4 regions of the Paenibacillus sp. FSL P2-0173 genome follow, and region 1 is predicted to be linked to each of the others. Evidence: riboswitches for the same ligand, from Rfam matches in the RefSeq annotation. Region 1 holds a riboswitch; each other region holds the start of a gene.
What was found. A riboswitch is a leader RNA that binds a small molecule or an ion and turns the genes downstream of it on or off. The one in region 1 is predicted to bind cyclic di-AMP.
Positions count from the first base shown of each region.

Region 2: it holds a riboswitch for cyclic di-AMP, as region 1 does, so the genes downstream of both, MKX30_RS02020 (3D domain-containing protein) here and MKX30_RS26675 (3D domain-containing protein) in region 1, are expected to answer to the same signal.
Region 3: it holds a riboswitch for cyclic di-AMP, as region 1 does, so the genes downstream of both, MKX30_RS14800 (hypothetical protein) here and MKX30_RS26675 (3D domain-containing protein) in region 1, are expected to answer to the same signal.
Region 4: it holds a riboswitch for cyclic di-AMP, as region 1 does, so the genes downstream of both, MKX30_RS26275 (C40 family peptidase) here and MKX30_RS26675 (3D domain-containing protein) in region 1, are expected to answer to the same signal.

Region 1 covers NZ_JBBOYK010000008.1:151,470-155,178, forward strand. The annotation lists gene MKX30_RS26675 (3D domain-containing protein) at 1-918, opposite strand, end outside; cyclic di-AMP (ydaO/yuaA leader) riboswitch at 1,190-1,472, opposite strand; gene MKX30_RS26680 (TatD family hydrolase) at 1,674-2,444, opposite strand; gene MKX30_RS26685 (HD domain-containing protein) at 2,487-3,709, opposite strand, start outside.
Region 2 covers NZ_JBBOYK010000001.1:502,225-505,933, reverse strand. The annotation lists gene MKX30_RS02030 (ABC transporter substrate-binding protein/permease) at 1-1,073, shown strand, start outside; gene MKX30_RS02025 (amino acid ABC transporter ATP-binding protein) at 1,060-1,782, shown strand; cyclic di-AMP (ydaO/yuaA leader) riboswitch at 2,017-2,185, shown strand; gene MKX30_RS02020 (3D domain-containing protein) at 2,192-2,860, shown strand; gene MKX30_RS02015 (polysaccharide deacetylase family protein) at 3,059-3,709, opposite strand, start outside.
Region 3 covers NZ_JBBOYK010000002.1:973,432-977,140, forward strand. The annotation lists gene kdpA (potassium-transporting ATPase subunit KdpA) at 1-1,527, opposite strand, end outside; gene MKX30_RS27405 (potassium-transporting ATPase subunit F) at 1,679-1,756, opposite strand; gene MKX30_RS14800 (hypothetical protein) at 1,940-2,335, opposite strand; cyclic di-AMP (ydaO/yuaA leader) riboswitch at 2,451-2,623, opposite strand; gene MKX30_RS14805 (glutathione peroxidase) at 3,090-3,575, shown strand.
Region 4 covers NZ_JBBOYK010000008.1:45,521-49,229, reverse strand. The annotation lists gene MKX30_RS26290 (hypothetical protein) at 80-373, shown strand; gene MKX30_RS26285 (4a-hydroxytetrahydrobiopterin dehydratase) at 491-790, shown strand; gene MKX30_RS26280 (GNAT family N-acetyltransferase) at 869-1,375, opposite strand; gene MKX30_RS26275 (C40 family peptidase) at 1,679-2,179, opposite strand; cyclic di-AMP (ydaO/yuaA leader) riboswitch at 2,185-2,322, opposite strand; gene MKX30_RS26270 (hypothetical protein) at 2,599-3,426, opposite strand; gene MKX30_RS26265 (M1 family metallopeptidase) at 3,438-3,709, opposite strand, start outside.

The sequences.
Region 1 (3,709 bases):
GCCGGATGCAGTACGTGTACCGATACCTGGCTCCTGTGAGGAATACGCCGTCATGGAGACATTTTGTAAAACTTTGCTATATTTAAAATTGACGCCTGCTTTACGGACAGCACTGCCCGAACTAACCGTTGTTGCCTTAACGGCATCATTGGGACCGACGGAAGCAGCCAGAACGACCGGTTTTTTCTTCGTTCCTACTGCAATGACTTTATCCACACGGTTCTGTGCAACTTCCTTGTTAACCAGCTGTTTGGATACCAACTTTCCATCATGATATACCTTTTGAACGTGCTGGACGACCACACCCGATTTGCCGCTTTGAATGACCCGATTATCGCCTTTATAAAGACTCGGATCGGCCGTTTTGATGACCTGATAAGGCACCTGTTTTTTCTGTTCGACCTGCTGTTTCTTCACACGGACGATTTTTATGTCCATGTTAGACGAAACAGAGGCATCCAACGCAGGATAAACTTTATCCGTTGATGATAATTTATAGCCCGAGGTACGAATGGCACCTTCTACTGTATTTTCTGTTGTGTACAGCTTTTTCGTCTCATTGCCTGAAGATACTTTGACTTGATTGGCACGTTTAATGACTACGCGATCGCCATCCTGTATTGCTCCATTTAGCGGCATGGAAACTGTATCATGCGGCTGAAGTGAAATGGAATGCTCGCTCAGCAAATCTTGAAGCTTGGATTCCCGGGTTTCTACCGCAGACGCCTTGCCATCGATGACAAAAAAGACTTGTTTTTTAGATTGCGTGTACATCAGAATTGAAATCATAATCGTTAGCGCGATTAGAAATATAGCAACCAAAGCAGCCTGGCGCACATTCTCTTGCTTCCAACGCAATACGTAAGACATGCTGGATGAGCGTGACTCATGGGTATCCTTTTTTTGGAAAATGCCCATTTCCTCCGTCCTCCTTACATAGCCCGCCGTCTGGAGTAAGACATAGTTGAGATTTGACGTGACTATAACAGATTTTCTACAAGACAAGCCCAAACTGCGACTGTCCTGCACCATGTACCCGTCTTCGCGGCATGCTGTCCTCCCCTGTTTAACCACAGTATGATGACAGATTTTCTTTTATTCACAACAAAAAAAGCCAGAGAAAGAGACTAGAGAGCTCTTTCGTGGCTTCCGGCATGTGTGAATATGCGGGAAAACTCATGCACGAGATGGCTTCTCTCTTGTTACGCTTACGGGGTTAGCTGTCGGGTTCGGACGTAGAGAGTCGCCCTAGCTTGGGTCAACCGCTCATGGCGGTCGCCTTCACATTCACCCCGAAGACCCAGAAAGAAATCGAAATACGGCTCCTCCACCTGTTCAATCCCATCCAGGAAAAGAATTTAGGTCGAGCCGGCTGGCGGAAGAGACGTTCCCTTCTTGCACATACGCCGGACGTACTGTAAGCCATATCGGTTCCCCCGTTCCCTGTAAAAGGGACTCAGCGAGACTGGTTCATGAAATGACTTGTTGATGTTTACATTCAAACAACAATTCACTGAAAAGATGATATCCTGTTTCTATGCATGTTGTAAAGCAGGTTTCAAGTACATTTTTTAAAATATTCGGTTAAAATATTGTAATATTCTCGAGTTTCCTGCAACAAATTCATGATTAGCTTCGTCTATCTCTTTATTTTGATCGATTTCTTCACTTTTTCATTGAATGTCAAATCGTTCCAGGGCATTTTGGGTCGTTATTGACACTAATTCCTCCACTGTAATCCCTTTGATTTGGGCTGCAGCCTCTGCTACCAGTCTCACATGTGCAGACTCATTTCGCTTCCCACGAAACGGATGAGGCGTCAGATAGGGAGCATCAGTTTCAATGAGCAGACGGTCCAGCGGCACCTGTGCGAGCACCTCTTTTGGCTGCTTGGCATTTTTGAACGTTATTGGACCACCGAAGGAAAGGTGAAATCCCATATCCAGCACCATTTTGGCAGTTTCCCAGCTACCCGAAAAGGAGTGCATGACTCCGCCAATCTCACTCGCTTTTTCCTCGCGCAAAATCTTAACAATATCTTCATGTGCATCCCGGTTATGGATAACAATGGGCATTTTGAGCTCACGAGCCAGACCAATTTGATTTCGAAACACCCGATGCTGCACATCCTTCGGTGATGTATCCCAATAATAATCCAGACCGATCTCTCCGATGGCTACAACCTTTTTATGACTGCATAACGATGCAATCCATTCTAGATCGCCCTCCTGCATTGTAATAGCATCCTGCGGATGCCATCCAACTGCCGCATAAATAAAATCATACGTCTCGGCCAATTTCATAGTGGATGGAATGGTCTCACGATTAAATCCGATATTGATCATCCGTGTTACTCCTGATTCGACAGCACGTGCTATAACTTCTTCACGATCTTCGTCAAATTGTGGCGCATCCAAGTGAGTATGAGTGTCGAATAAATCCAAGGTTTACATCTCCTTTTTTTACTTACATTTCTATATAGTTGTCTATTCCTTGACAAAATAATTCCTTATTTCGGCAGGAAGCCTGTCTTTTACCGCGTTCAATTTATTCTGGGGAAAATACATATGATATTTTCCTCGGTGAATACCACTTATTGAGCGCACAATTTCCGAAACTTCGGATATTTCACTCACCTCGCCCTGACGTCCAAGCAGTAAAATCTGGTTGTCCGTCGAGCCACCCTGCCGAAACACATCATAAGGAAGATCTGTCGGAAAATCAATTTCAAAATCATATTCAGGGTGCAAACCAGCCTCTTTCAAAGCTTCTCTAATACTGTCAATGGTATCTGTATCCATATTTTCAATCTCTACATATTTATACAATCTACGGTCCATAAAACGGCTGCTCAAATCACTTAAAATCTCGTCCTTTTCTCGTTTCCACTGGCTAAATACGGTCTGGATTAATGACTCGTCGAGCATCAGATATTGCTCTACTGTAAGCTCTCCTTTCAACAGATCCGGCAGCGTGTCCAGCAGAAAACCAAACTCATATCCGTTTTTAAACAATTCCTTTGCTCGCTTGAAAATTTTACGTAAAAGGATTTCCGAGCTGCGTGTTACAGGATGAAAATAAATTTGCCAATACATCTGGTAGCGTGACATTAAATAATCTTCTACTGCATGCATGCCTGATTCCTTCACAACAATTCTCCCATTATGAGGACGTAGCAGTCGTAAAATACGATCCAAATCAATTGTGCCGTAGTTGACACCTGTCGAATGAGCATCCCGCAACAAATAATCCATACGGTCAGCATCTAGCGGACTGGTTACCAAGTTGACAACGATTGGCTTATCATACGTTTTGGCTATAACCGCAGCCACCTTTTGTGGAAGCTTGTCGTCGACTTGCCGTAGCACAGCGTTGATCTTCGTGTCTCCCAGTACAATGCGGCATGTCCAATCCTCATGGTTCATATGAAAGGCTTCCTCAATTGAATGAGAAAATGGGCCATGCCCCACATCATGCAATAGGGCCGCACACAGAGCAACCAGCCTTTCCTCCTTCGGCCAATCTGGGAAATCTCCACGTTCAAATTGAGAAATAATACGTCTCGTAATCTCATATACGCCCAATGAATGTGAAAAACGGCTATGCTCCGCTCCATGAAACGTAAGATACGATGTGCCTAACTGCCGTATGCGCCGTAAACGTTGGAACTCCGGCGTGTTGATCAACCGCCATATCACAGTATCCTGAA
Region 2 (3,709 bases), on a different contig from region 1:
TACGCCCAGAGGATAAAGACAAATATCCGACGATGGATGCTTTGAAAGGCGAGAAGATCGGAGCACAAAAGGGAAGTATTCAGGAAGAGATTGCTCAAAAAGTGCCCAATGCCTCTGTAACTTCACTGGATAAAATATCTGACCTGGTACTCCAGCTGCGGACCCAGCGTGTGAACGCTGTCGTGATCGAAGATACGGTTGCTAAAGGATACACGTTAGACGGTACCGTAACCCTTGCCAAGGCTGTGCCTGAGGATGCGGGAGCAGAAACAGCTGTAGGTATCCGTAAAGGGAATGCAGAATTGCTTGCTTCTGTAAATAAAACGTTGGCTCGCCTGAAAGCAGACGGGTCGATTGAGAAGTTTTCCACGGAAGCGAGTGCACTTTCTGCTGATCGTCAGGTTTCTTCTAATAACATTGTAGATATTTTTTGGAAATACCGCAGTTTATACGCTACGGGTATCGGCTACACCTTGTTGCTGTCTGCGCTCGGAGTACTGTTCGGATTCATCATTGGTCTGATCATATCCTTGCTACGTATGAGTGGAGTACGCATCATTGAGTGGTTAGGTACCACTTATGTAGAGATACTGCGTGGCACACCTATGCTGGTGCAACTCATGATTATTCACTACGGGGTTGCTTTGACGCTTGGTGTCAATTTTACTCCACTCCAGTCTGGTATAATCACATTGTCTCTGAATAGCTCGGCATATCTGGCTGAAATTTTCCGTGCAGGTATCCAGGCAGTAGACCGTGGACAGATGGAGGCTGCCCGTTCATTGGGTATGGGACGAGGCAAAGCTATGCGTCATGTCATTTTGCCGCAAGCATTTAAATCTATTTTGCCTGCTATCGGTAATGAGTTTATTACGATCATTAAAGAATCATCCATTATTTCGACCATTGGGATGGTGGATATTATGTATCAGGCCCAGGTCATTAAGAACATTACCTACGAAGGATTAAGTCCGTTCGTAATCGCAGCCGCTATTTATTTTGTAATGACATTCAGCTTGTCTAAGCTGCTGGGTTTATGGGAAAGGAAGTTGAGAGCCAGTGATCACCGTTAAACAACTGCGTAAATCGTTCGGCAAGAATGAGATTTTAAAAGGCATTGATATAGATATCGCCAAAGGTGAAGTCGTCGTCATCATCGGTCCCAGCGGTTCGGGGAAGAGTACGTTTTTACGTTGCATGAATCTGCTAGAACAGCCTACGGACGGGGAGATTTTGTTTGAGGGCGAGCCGATTACAGCTCGTGGTCATAATATTAATGTAACCCGGGAGAAGATGGGGATGGTGTTCCAGCATTTTAATCTGTTCCCGCATAAAACAGTGTTGCAGAACCTGACGCTTGCACCAACGCAGGTTAGAAGACAGTCAGGGAAGGAAGCGGAAAAAATTGCGCTAGAACTCCTGCGTACCGTAGGGCTTGAGGATAAGAAGAATACCTATCCGAACCAGCTATCCGGTGGTCAGAAGCAACGTATTGCGATTGCGCGTGCTTTGGCCATGCAGCCGCACGTAATGCTGTTCGATGAGCCGACTTCTGCATTGGACCCTGAAATGGTTGGAGAGGTTCTGGATGTAATGAAGAAGCTCGCCGAAGGCGGCATGACCATGGTAATCGTGACGCATGAAATGGGCTTTGCCCGCGAGGTAGGCGATCGAATCATCTTTATGGATAACGGTCAAATTGTGGAACAAGGTACACCAGAGCAGGTATTTGGTACTCCAAGCCATGATCGCACCCGTGATTTTCTTGCCAAAGTATTGTAAGAAAGTGCTGATATGAGCTATAAAAAAGCCCTCCGTTTGACGGAGGGCTTTTTCTTTTTTTGTCACCATTTCACCATATTTTCGTAACAAATATCGATTTCTTGGTGACAAAATTGTAACGATTATAGTATGATGTTCAAGGTTCCCAACATTTTCATGCGGATAAGGTTACAAAATTGTGATATTATGCAGTAAGCCAAAACTTACCGGGACAGCATGCGGTTATGACAAACGCTGAATGCTGGGCCCAAACTATGGGAAGTGCGGGGGACGTAACAACGGCAGTCTTTCCGAAACGTCATAAGACGATATGGAATATGCCTAGGGGTGAATTGCACAAGCATAGGGCTTCTCCTGAGTCCGAATCCGACAGCTAACTTCGCAGGCATAACAGAGGAGGTACATATCTTTGAAACATCTAAAACATATTGGAAAAACCATGAAATTTGCGGTGCTTGCCGCAGCCATTGCAGGGCTGGCACAGACAGCTGGAGTAGCGGATGCTGCTTCGCTTCATACTGCCAAAGATGGCGATACCTTCTTTTTGCTTGCTCAACGTTATGGAGTATCAGTGGACGAGCTGACGAAGGCGAACCCAAACATTGCCTCTAACAATATATATGCAGGTCTGCAAATTAAGGTACCTGGTGAAAAAAGTGTGAATGCAGCTTCGGATTCGAAGCCGCAGCTTCTTACGGAGAAAGCACCAGCGAATGAGGGGCCAACGATTGAAGCGTGGGGCAAAACATTTAACTATAGCAAAATAGTTGACGTTAAGGCTACTGCGTATTCTGCCGCAGCCGATGAGAATGGTAAATGGGGAGCAGTGGACTACTACGGCAATCCGCTTAAACTAGGTACAATTGCGGTAGACCCGAACGTCATTCCGATGGGCACGAAAGTGCTGGTTACAGGCTATTCCCACCCAGGTTTGCCGGATCATTCTTTTGTAGCTGTCGCTCGCGATCAGGGCAGCGCCATTACAGGAAAACGGATTGATATCTTTATTCCTGGCAACAAATCATTTGTGAACGACTTTGGATTTCAAAATGTGAAGCTGTACGTTATTGATAAATAGCATTATACGTATATATGGTTTAATTAAACATAATATATATTATGTAAACTTAATGCCTGTATCCTACCGCATATAACTAGGTCAGACTCTTATCAGGTCCTATCCATAAAAAAGGCTGTCTTGACGAGCAGAAAACTTCTGCTGGTAAGACAGCCTTTTTACGTTGCTTTAGCTTGTAGCTCAATCATAAACATATGGTTATTTCTGTTCCGATGTGTGGAGTAGCCGGGGGACTGTGACAAATTTGTAGCCCTTAGCTTTTAGAGAGTGAATTAGACCCGGCAGAGCTTGAACAGTGCCTTGCAAGTTGGAACTTTGACCTCCACCTGCGTGCATTAAAATAATAGAGCCAGGCCCAGTAGCTGGGATCACATTGCGCTGAATTTGTGTTTTACTTAGTCCCTTCCAGTCGAGAGAGTCTACATTCCAATTGACAATCATGTAGCCATGACGACGTGCCCACTGGATTTGAGGCTCCGTGATTTCACCGTAGGGTGGACGAATCAACTTGGGGCGAAAACCTGCGCTGGCTTGTAAAATACGTTCTGTTTTTGTAATCTGGTTGCGAAAGCGTTCTGGTGTGGCCTTCCTAAAATCCGGATGAGTATAGGAATGGTTTCCTATAGCATGGCCTTCACGGATAATACGGCGTATGATCCCAGGATGCTTTTCCGCACGGTGACCGACGATGAAAAATGTAGCTTTGATGCCGTTGGCGTGTAATACGTCCAAAACCTGCGGCGTATACCTAGAATCGGGCACATCATCAAAGGTTAGGGCAATTTGGCGGGTGTGTGGGCCGCACATTTTAAAAATGTCCGCATGTTTTTTTCGCAGCATTGCTAATGT
Region 3 (3,709 bases), on a different contig from region 1:
GGCATTCAATGAAGCCGCCACAGCCAACAATGCAATCATAGATACATATCGTCCGAAGAACATAACCAGCCCCGTTGTCATGTTCCAGAATACGTTGTTATCCGAAAGACCTTCAAATCCCGAACCGTTATTTGCAGCAGATGACGCATATTCATAGAGCACCTGAGTCAACCCGTGATAGCCAGGGTTAGTGACCGCGTCGTATCCCCAATGACTCATAAACGCAAGCGCAGTTGGGGCGAGAATGAGGAACGGATGTACCAAAATGGCAATCGCGATCAGCTTCATTTCCTTGCCTTCAATTTTCCTTCCCATAAATTCCGGAGTTCTCCCGACCATCAGTCCGCATATAAACACACCCAGAATCGCATACATCAGCATATTCATCAGCCCGACACCCTTGCCGCCAAAAATGACGTTTAGCATCATTTCTCCCAAAGCAGCCATGCCACCCAGTGGGGTTAGTGTATCATGCATATTATTGACCGAACCTGTCGTTGCCGCTGTTGTGACCGCAGTGAATAAAGCCGATTGTCCAATGCCGAAACGAACCTCTTTCCCTTCCATGCTTCCTTGAGAAGCATCCACACCCAGTGTCTGGATTAACGGGTTACCTGTCTTTTCAGACACGTACGTAATAGATAGAAAAATAAGAAACAATACCATCATGGAGCTAAAAATAATCCAGCCCTGCTTACGATTACGGGCAAACAATCCAAAGGTATACGGCAACGAAGCCGGCATTATCCACATTGCCAAAATTTCCAGCACGTTCGTCCAAGGACTTGGATTTTCAAAAGGATGCGCAGAGTTAGCTCCCGCATAACCGCCTCCATTCGTCCCCAAATGCTTGATGGACTCCAGAGAAGCAATGGGCCCCATAGAAATCTGCTGCTGTGTTCCGCTCAGCGTCGTAAGATCCGCCGTAGGCTGTAGCGTCTGTGGTACCTTCAATCCAACCAGCACCAGCGTAAGCACAAAGGCCAGCGGCAGGAAAATCCTTATAATGGCTTTAATAAAATCTTGAAAGAAATTGCCCATCCCTTCACCGCGCCGCGTCAATCCTCTCATAAAAGCCGCAGCAACCGCAAAACCGGAAGCAGCCGAAGTGAACATCATCATCGTGACGAACGCCATCTGTGTCAGATACGTAAGCCCGCTTTCTCCGCTATAATGTTGGAGATTCGTATTCGTCATAAAGCTGATTACCGTATTAAAAGCTAGTGATGCTTCCATATTACTGTTTCCAGCCGGATTACCGGGAAGCATTCCCTGTAAACGCAACAGCAAGTAGCTGATCGCCACAAGCACGACATTCGTTGCAATGAAACTCATAACATACGTAGTCCAACGCATGCTCTCCAGCTTCTTCAATCCTACTATCTTATAAATCAGCTTTTCTGTTCCGCCAAAAATCCGATCCGTCCGATTGGGTTCATTCGAGAATACATGATACATATAGGTGCCCACTGGCTTTACCAAGAGCAGCAATATGACGATCACAATTCCAATTTGAAGCAGCTCCATCCTTTATTCCTCCTTCAAAATGCTCCTGCGTTTGGAACAACAGACCTGCTTCCAGAGCACCAAACGTGTGCACACGTTTGCGAAAACCTGCTACCTATGATGCTTAATATTCAGATCTGTTGTTCCCGCCCGCTCTATCCCCTATAGCTGATTAGAACTTTTCAGGGTTCAGGAGTGCGTAGATTAAATACATAAACACAATAGCCGTAAGTCCAAGTATAACGATCATCCTCTTCGTCCTCCTTTAGAGGTCTGCGCATCACACCAGCGTACAAACAGCAGTATCACTCCATAACTCACAGCCATGACGAGCAGCATGTATATATCCATCATGTTTATACCCTCCGTATCGGTCCTCAGATCGCCATTCTTATTTGATCATAAAATCATAAAACAACTATGTTATAAGTGCTTATCCGTTCAGCAGAAAACCCACCTCTCCGTTCAATGTGTAGATCACATGATCCGCTCCCAATCCCCGATAAATTCCTTGTGGATTACAGCCGTGCGTAATAACATAGATCGATTCCGATGTTAGCGGCCGACATATTTGCAGGAAACGGCACGTCAGATTCAAGCTGTTCTCGAACAAATACACACTACCAATTTCTTTTTTTGGAAAATTCCATTTTCCTGCTTGCATGGTATTGATGCGGACAATGTGCTCCACACCCATTTTTTTGAGCTGTCGTTCCTCCTGGGCGCTATTCGTGAGAACTGCAAACGCCAATTTTTTGAAAATAAGCAATTTCACAAAACTTCTGCCCGCTTCATTCGGTGCAGTGACAATAATTAACCGACCTTCCATCAGTAGCTCCTCTCCCGGTATAAAAAGACAACAAAAAGAAGCCGAAGGAAAAAGGCTTTCCTCCGGCTTCTTACATATCCATGATAAAATAAACCATGGCTGCACACGGCGGTTTGTTGCCTCTCCCTGTACGCTTACGAGGTTAGCTGTCGGATTCGGACGTGAGAGTCGCCCTATTTCTGGCACTTGACCTGAAAATTCACCCCATGAGACACACGGCTTCCGAAGCCGTACAATCTCGATTGGTTCCCCCGCTTTTGCAACTGCAAAATTCAGCGCTATAGACATTTCGTTGTTGCTTCATTCAAGTTAATTTGAAATTACGTCTTGAATCATACACCCGCGCATGGAAGACTGTAAAGCTCAACTGCGGGGTTATAAATCGGCCTTTAGAGCCTAGGATATTAATAATAGCGCTTACAATGCAACTATGCTTCTCACAGCTCCTTCAATCTCTGTTTTTCATCCCTTTTCGAAAATGACAAGCATGTCAATATTGGCGTAGGGTAGGGCGTTTTTGGCCTTTTTTTGTAAAAAGAGAAGAAAATACGCTATATGTACCAGCTAAACACCGATTGAACCCGCTTTTATAAGAAGAAACACCTTAATTCGCTCCATTTGCGGTGCGATTTACTGTTTTGAACAAAATACGATTTTACAGCGGCTAAAGGCTTGATACAGCTTTTCAAAACTTGCAACCTCGATTTTAATTGCTTACAATTTAATTGCTGAATATTGAATAAGGAGAGATACTATGACCGTTTATGAATATGATGCGCACACCCTGCAAGGGAAACAAATTCCGTTATCCACATATGAAGGGAACGTTCTGCTTATCGTGAACACTGCCAGCAAATGTGGGTTAACCCCCCAATACAAAGCGCTACAAGAGCTATATGACCAGTACCATGAACAGGGGCTCGAAATTTTGGGATTTCCCAGCAACCAATTTGCCAAACAAGAGCCAGGTTCCAGCGAGGAGATTTCCGAGTTTTGCCAGATCAATTATGGTGTTACCTTTCCGATGTTCGCCAAGACAGATGTCAATGGCGATCAAGCGCACCCCTTATTTCGTTACCTGACCCAAACTGCTCCGGGGGTATTAGGGTCCAAAGCGATCAAATGGAATTTTACTAAATTCTTAATTACACGAGAAGGTAACGTATTTAAGCGCTATGCACCGCAAACCACTCCAGATAAGCTGGCGGGAGATATAGAGAAGCTTTTGCAGCAAAACTGACATCCTTCTTTATCACAGTTAATAAACGACCGGTTGTCTACCGTTGTTCTGTGGCAAAAGGATATAACGAAAAATGCTTAACAAAAAAAGCATCCCTTCACGTAAACCGTGTCAGGATGCTTTTTTAACTGAGT
Region 4 (3,709 bases), 110 kb from region 1:
TCTCTTTTTTGTTAAGTGCGAATTTCCGGTATAATAAGGTGATTATGTATTGAATGGCGGAACCATTGGAGGAAATGGCATGGGAGTAAAGCATGGGCGTGAGTATGAACAAATTTTGAACGATTTGACAGAGGCTGTGGGACGCATCCCAGACAGCTACGAATTTTTCGAGATGGAAGCAGAAGATTGGGACAGGCTGGACCCGGCGGGACGCCAGGAAGTCAATGAAGCTTTGGCAGAAGACTTATTTTATGCACTGGGTACAGAGCCCATAATCACTGTAGGCAGTGGCGTTGTGATCTATGAGCCGGAGCAGCATCGTATCTATGTACTCATTGGAGACGAGGAGCTGACGTCAGTCCCATTGATTTGAGGTCCGTCTTATGGATTTATCAACGGGGCCGTGGTAATATGTACACCAATATATCGTAGTTTTGGCCGTATTTAAGCGGTCGAAAGGCTTCCGTATAAACGGGGAGGAGTTCGTAACATGCCTTTTACACAAGAAGAGATTGAAGCACATCTGGAGAAACTGGAGGGCTGGGAACTGGAGGAAGGACGTTGGATCGTTCGGAAATATAATTTTTCCAGTTTTATGAAAGGGATTGCATTCGTGGATGAAGTTGCCGCTATATCTGAAGCATTCAATCATCATCCATTTATTACGATTGATTACAAGACCGTGACTCTGCGTTTGACCTCTTGGGACGACGGCGGTATTATGGCCGTGGATATTAAGGAAGCCCAACAATATAATGAAGCTTTTGAAAAAATGCGCAGCAGTCATTGAGCTTGTAATGATCTGTCGTATGATGATAAAAGCGCCTTCGCTATACAACATCGCGGTTGTATGCCGAAGGCGCTTTTATCATAGAACCTGGGTTTGGTGTTCGGGACGATATACCATACAAAAAAACGGTTTTTTGCCATCGGGAGTCTGGCGTTCATAGGTATCTGTAAGCTCAAATCCAGCCGCCTTGTAAGCCCGGATAGCGCGCCCATTCCAAGTGAGTACCTCTAGATCAATTTCATTCTTCGGGTTGCGTCGTTGTGCTTCCTCTGCAATGGCACGGACAAAATCAGCGCCTTTGCCATGTCCGCATCTTTCAGGATGCATTCCAAGACCTAGCCGGGTCACACCGATCATAGGAAAATATTGAGCAAATCCCGTCAGCTTATTCTCTTCATCCAGTACGGCAACATATTGCTCTTGGCGAAGCGTGGGACTTCCAAATTCGACTTCAAGCGCCTTCATTTGTTCCCAGGGGAGCCAACCGTATATATTATAAGGTGGATCATAGCGCCACTCACAGATTGCAGCCGCTTGATGCTCGTCCATCGGTACGATCCGATAGTTGGATATTGAGGCCGGCATGTGTTCCATCCTCCTTTTACAGGTACTTCAATCATTAACAACAGATTGTAGACAAGTTGCAGGGGAATGGCAAGCGTGTTTATTTCATACTCAAGTCGGGTATACATTCAATAAGAAGGATTTACTGCTCATATGCTCCCCCAGCGCTGACGGTAAAACCGACGATGTTCGCTAAAATTGAAACCTTTTGAGGCTTCAGTTCGTCAGTAATGATAATAATTGCTGATGTTGTGGACATAAAAAACCGCAATTCGATTCCGGCCAGAATCAAATTGCGGCTAGGGTTAGCTTGCTGTGCGTTAGTTATTCTACGTTGTCGTCATCAGGAATTTCTGAAGCTACAGAATGGTAAGCGTCTGTGCTCATAATTCTTTTTGCACCGACATAGCGGTTAGCGTAATAATTTTCGTTCAGTGAGCTAACTACTACACCACGTGAAGTCGAGGAGTGGGCAAATTTCCCTTCACCTACGAAGATACCTACATGGGAAATGCCTCTTCCTGTGGTGTTGAAGAACACCAGGTCTCCAGGTCTCATTTCGTCGCGGGATACAGAAGATCCCATTTTGAATTGTGATCCGGATTGATGCGGAAGTTTAATTCCCAGTTTGTTGAATACATACATTGTGAAGCCGGAGCAATCGAATCCCTCGAGTGTAGTGCCTCCGCTTCTGTAGCTCGTTCCTTTGGCATCTTGAATGACCTGGTCCATCTTAGAGTCTGCATATGCACTGCCGCCACCGAATGTAAAAGATGTAAAGGCAATGGCAAGACCCATAGCTGCGATCGTTAGCTTCTTCTTCAAAAAAAATATACCCCTTCCAATGCCTGCGAGGTTAGCTTAAGGATTCGGTAGAAGGTTCCCCTATGACCACTCTGTTGCGAGATCAATTCACCCAAACTGGTTCCCCCGCTTCCTAGGTGCCAGGAATTAGGCTTAACTTAAGATGTGCACCTTGGAGAGCAGTATTCACAATAACGTTATTTTTGAGATAAAGGTTACAATAAAGATTACAAAGTTGTTACTATCAGTTCACTGCGATTATTGTAACAAAGACGGCTGGCTTTGGCAAATGTTTCATTGCAAAAAGTTACAAAAAAAATCTGCTCCTAATGTCCAAGGAACAGATGTTGTTAACAGTATTCAGTTATGTGTCGTTTGCGCGGATATGAATCAAGATTTTTCGACAGACGGAAATGAAGTAAAAAACATAAAGGCAGGGCTTAACTTCTACTGGAGATATCGGTATGCCATAGTCTGTACTGCGAACTGATATGCCACAGCCTGACCAGACTAGTAACAAAATGATACGATTGCTGGAGAATGAGCGCCAGCATACCAGTCCAAATCATCGCCACGGTGCCAAATAGACCGAAGACCAGCAGCACACAAGCACCGAGCAAAAGAGATATACCGACAGCTGGGAGGAGCTGGCGAAAGAAGGCGAGCAGGGACGATAGTATGGCGTGACCACCGACAGTCCCCAGTTGCATATACAGGATGCACTGCCGAATGAACCATCCGTATGCCATCCACCCCATGGCATAGGGCAACAAATGAAGCAGGTAAGAGGGAGATTGAAGTGCTCCTGCTACAATAGGGTAGAGTCTCGGTACTACCCAAAAGGCGGGAAGCAGCAGCAGTCCCAACTCGATGGTGTAATACAACAGCGACGACATGCCATGGCGTTTCATACCCTTGAAAAAGGACAGGCTTTGCGGTTCAGTAGCATCGGTATGCAGGCTTTGATATATTCCGGCTCTAATGAAGGGAGTGATCAGTATGCGTAGTACAGTCGCCCCTAGTAGTATCCACAAATAAACATGTACTTCCCGGCTGTCCATCAGAGCAATCTGGCTCTCCATCCAAAACAAGGTCTGTCCCAGCTCGTTTTGACCCTGATCAGGATAACGGAGCAGTAGCGGGATAACGGCAGACTGCACCAGCCGATAGAGAAACACCCCCCACAGTAGTCGATACAGAAATAAAATGATAACGATATAGAATCGTATGCGCACCAGCGCCCAGCCCTCTTTTATAACAGTCCGCATCTATAGACACCTCACCATGACAGACTTCCAAGCAGTGTTTCTAACAGCTTGGTTACACTTACATTCCAACGGGTTTGTTGCTTTTCGTCCAATTCGGCTTTTAGGCTATTGTTAATGTGCTTGTTCTCCAGTGCAATGGTATATAGAGGATCAAGGGTTACATAGGAAACGGGAGAAGTACTTTTGATCCGAAAAGTTGTGCTTTTGCCCGCGCCGTCCCAAGCCTTGAATATCGTGGTACCATCCTTGAAGGTAAATTGGACAGGGATCTTGGGATAATCCG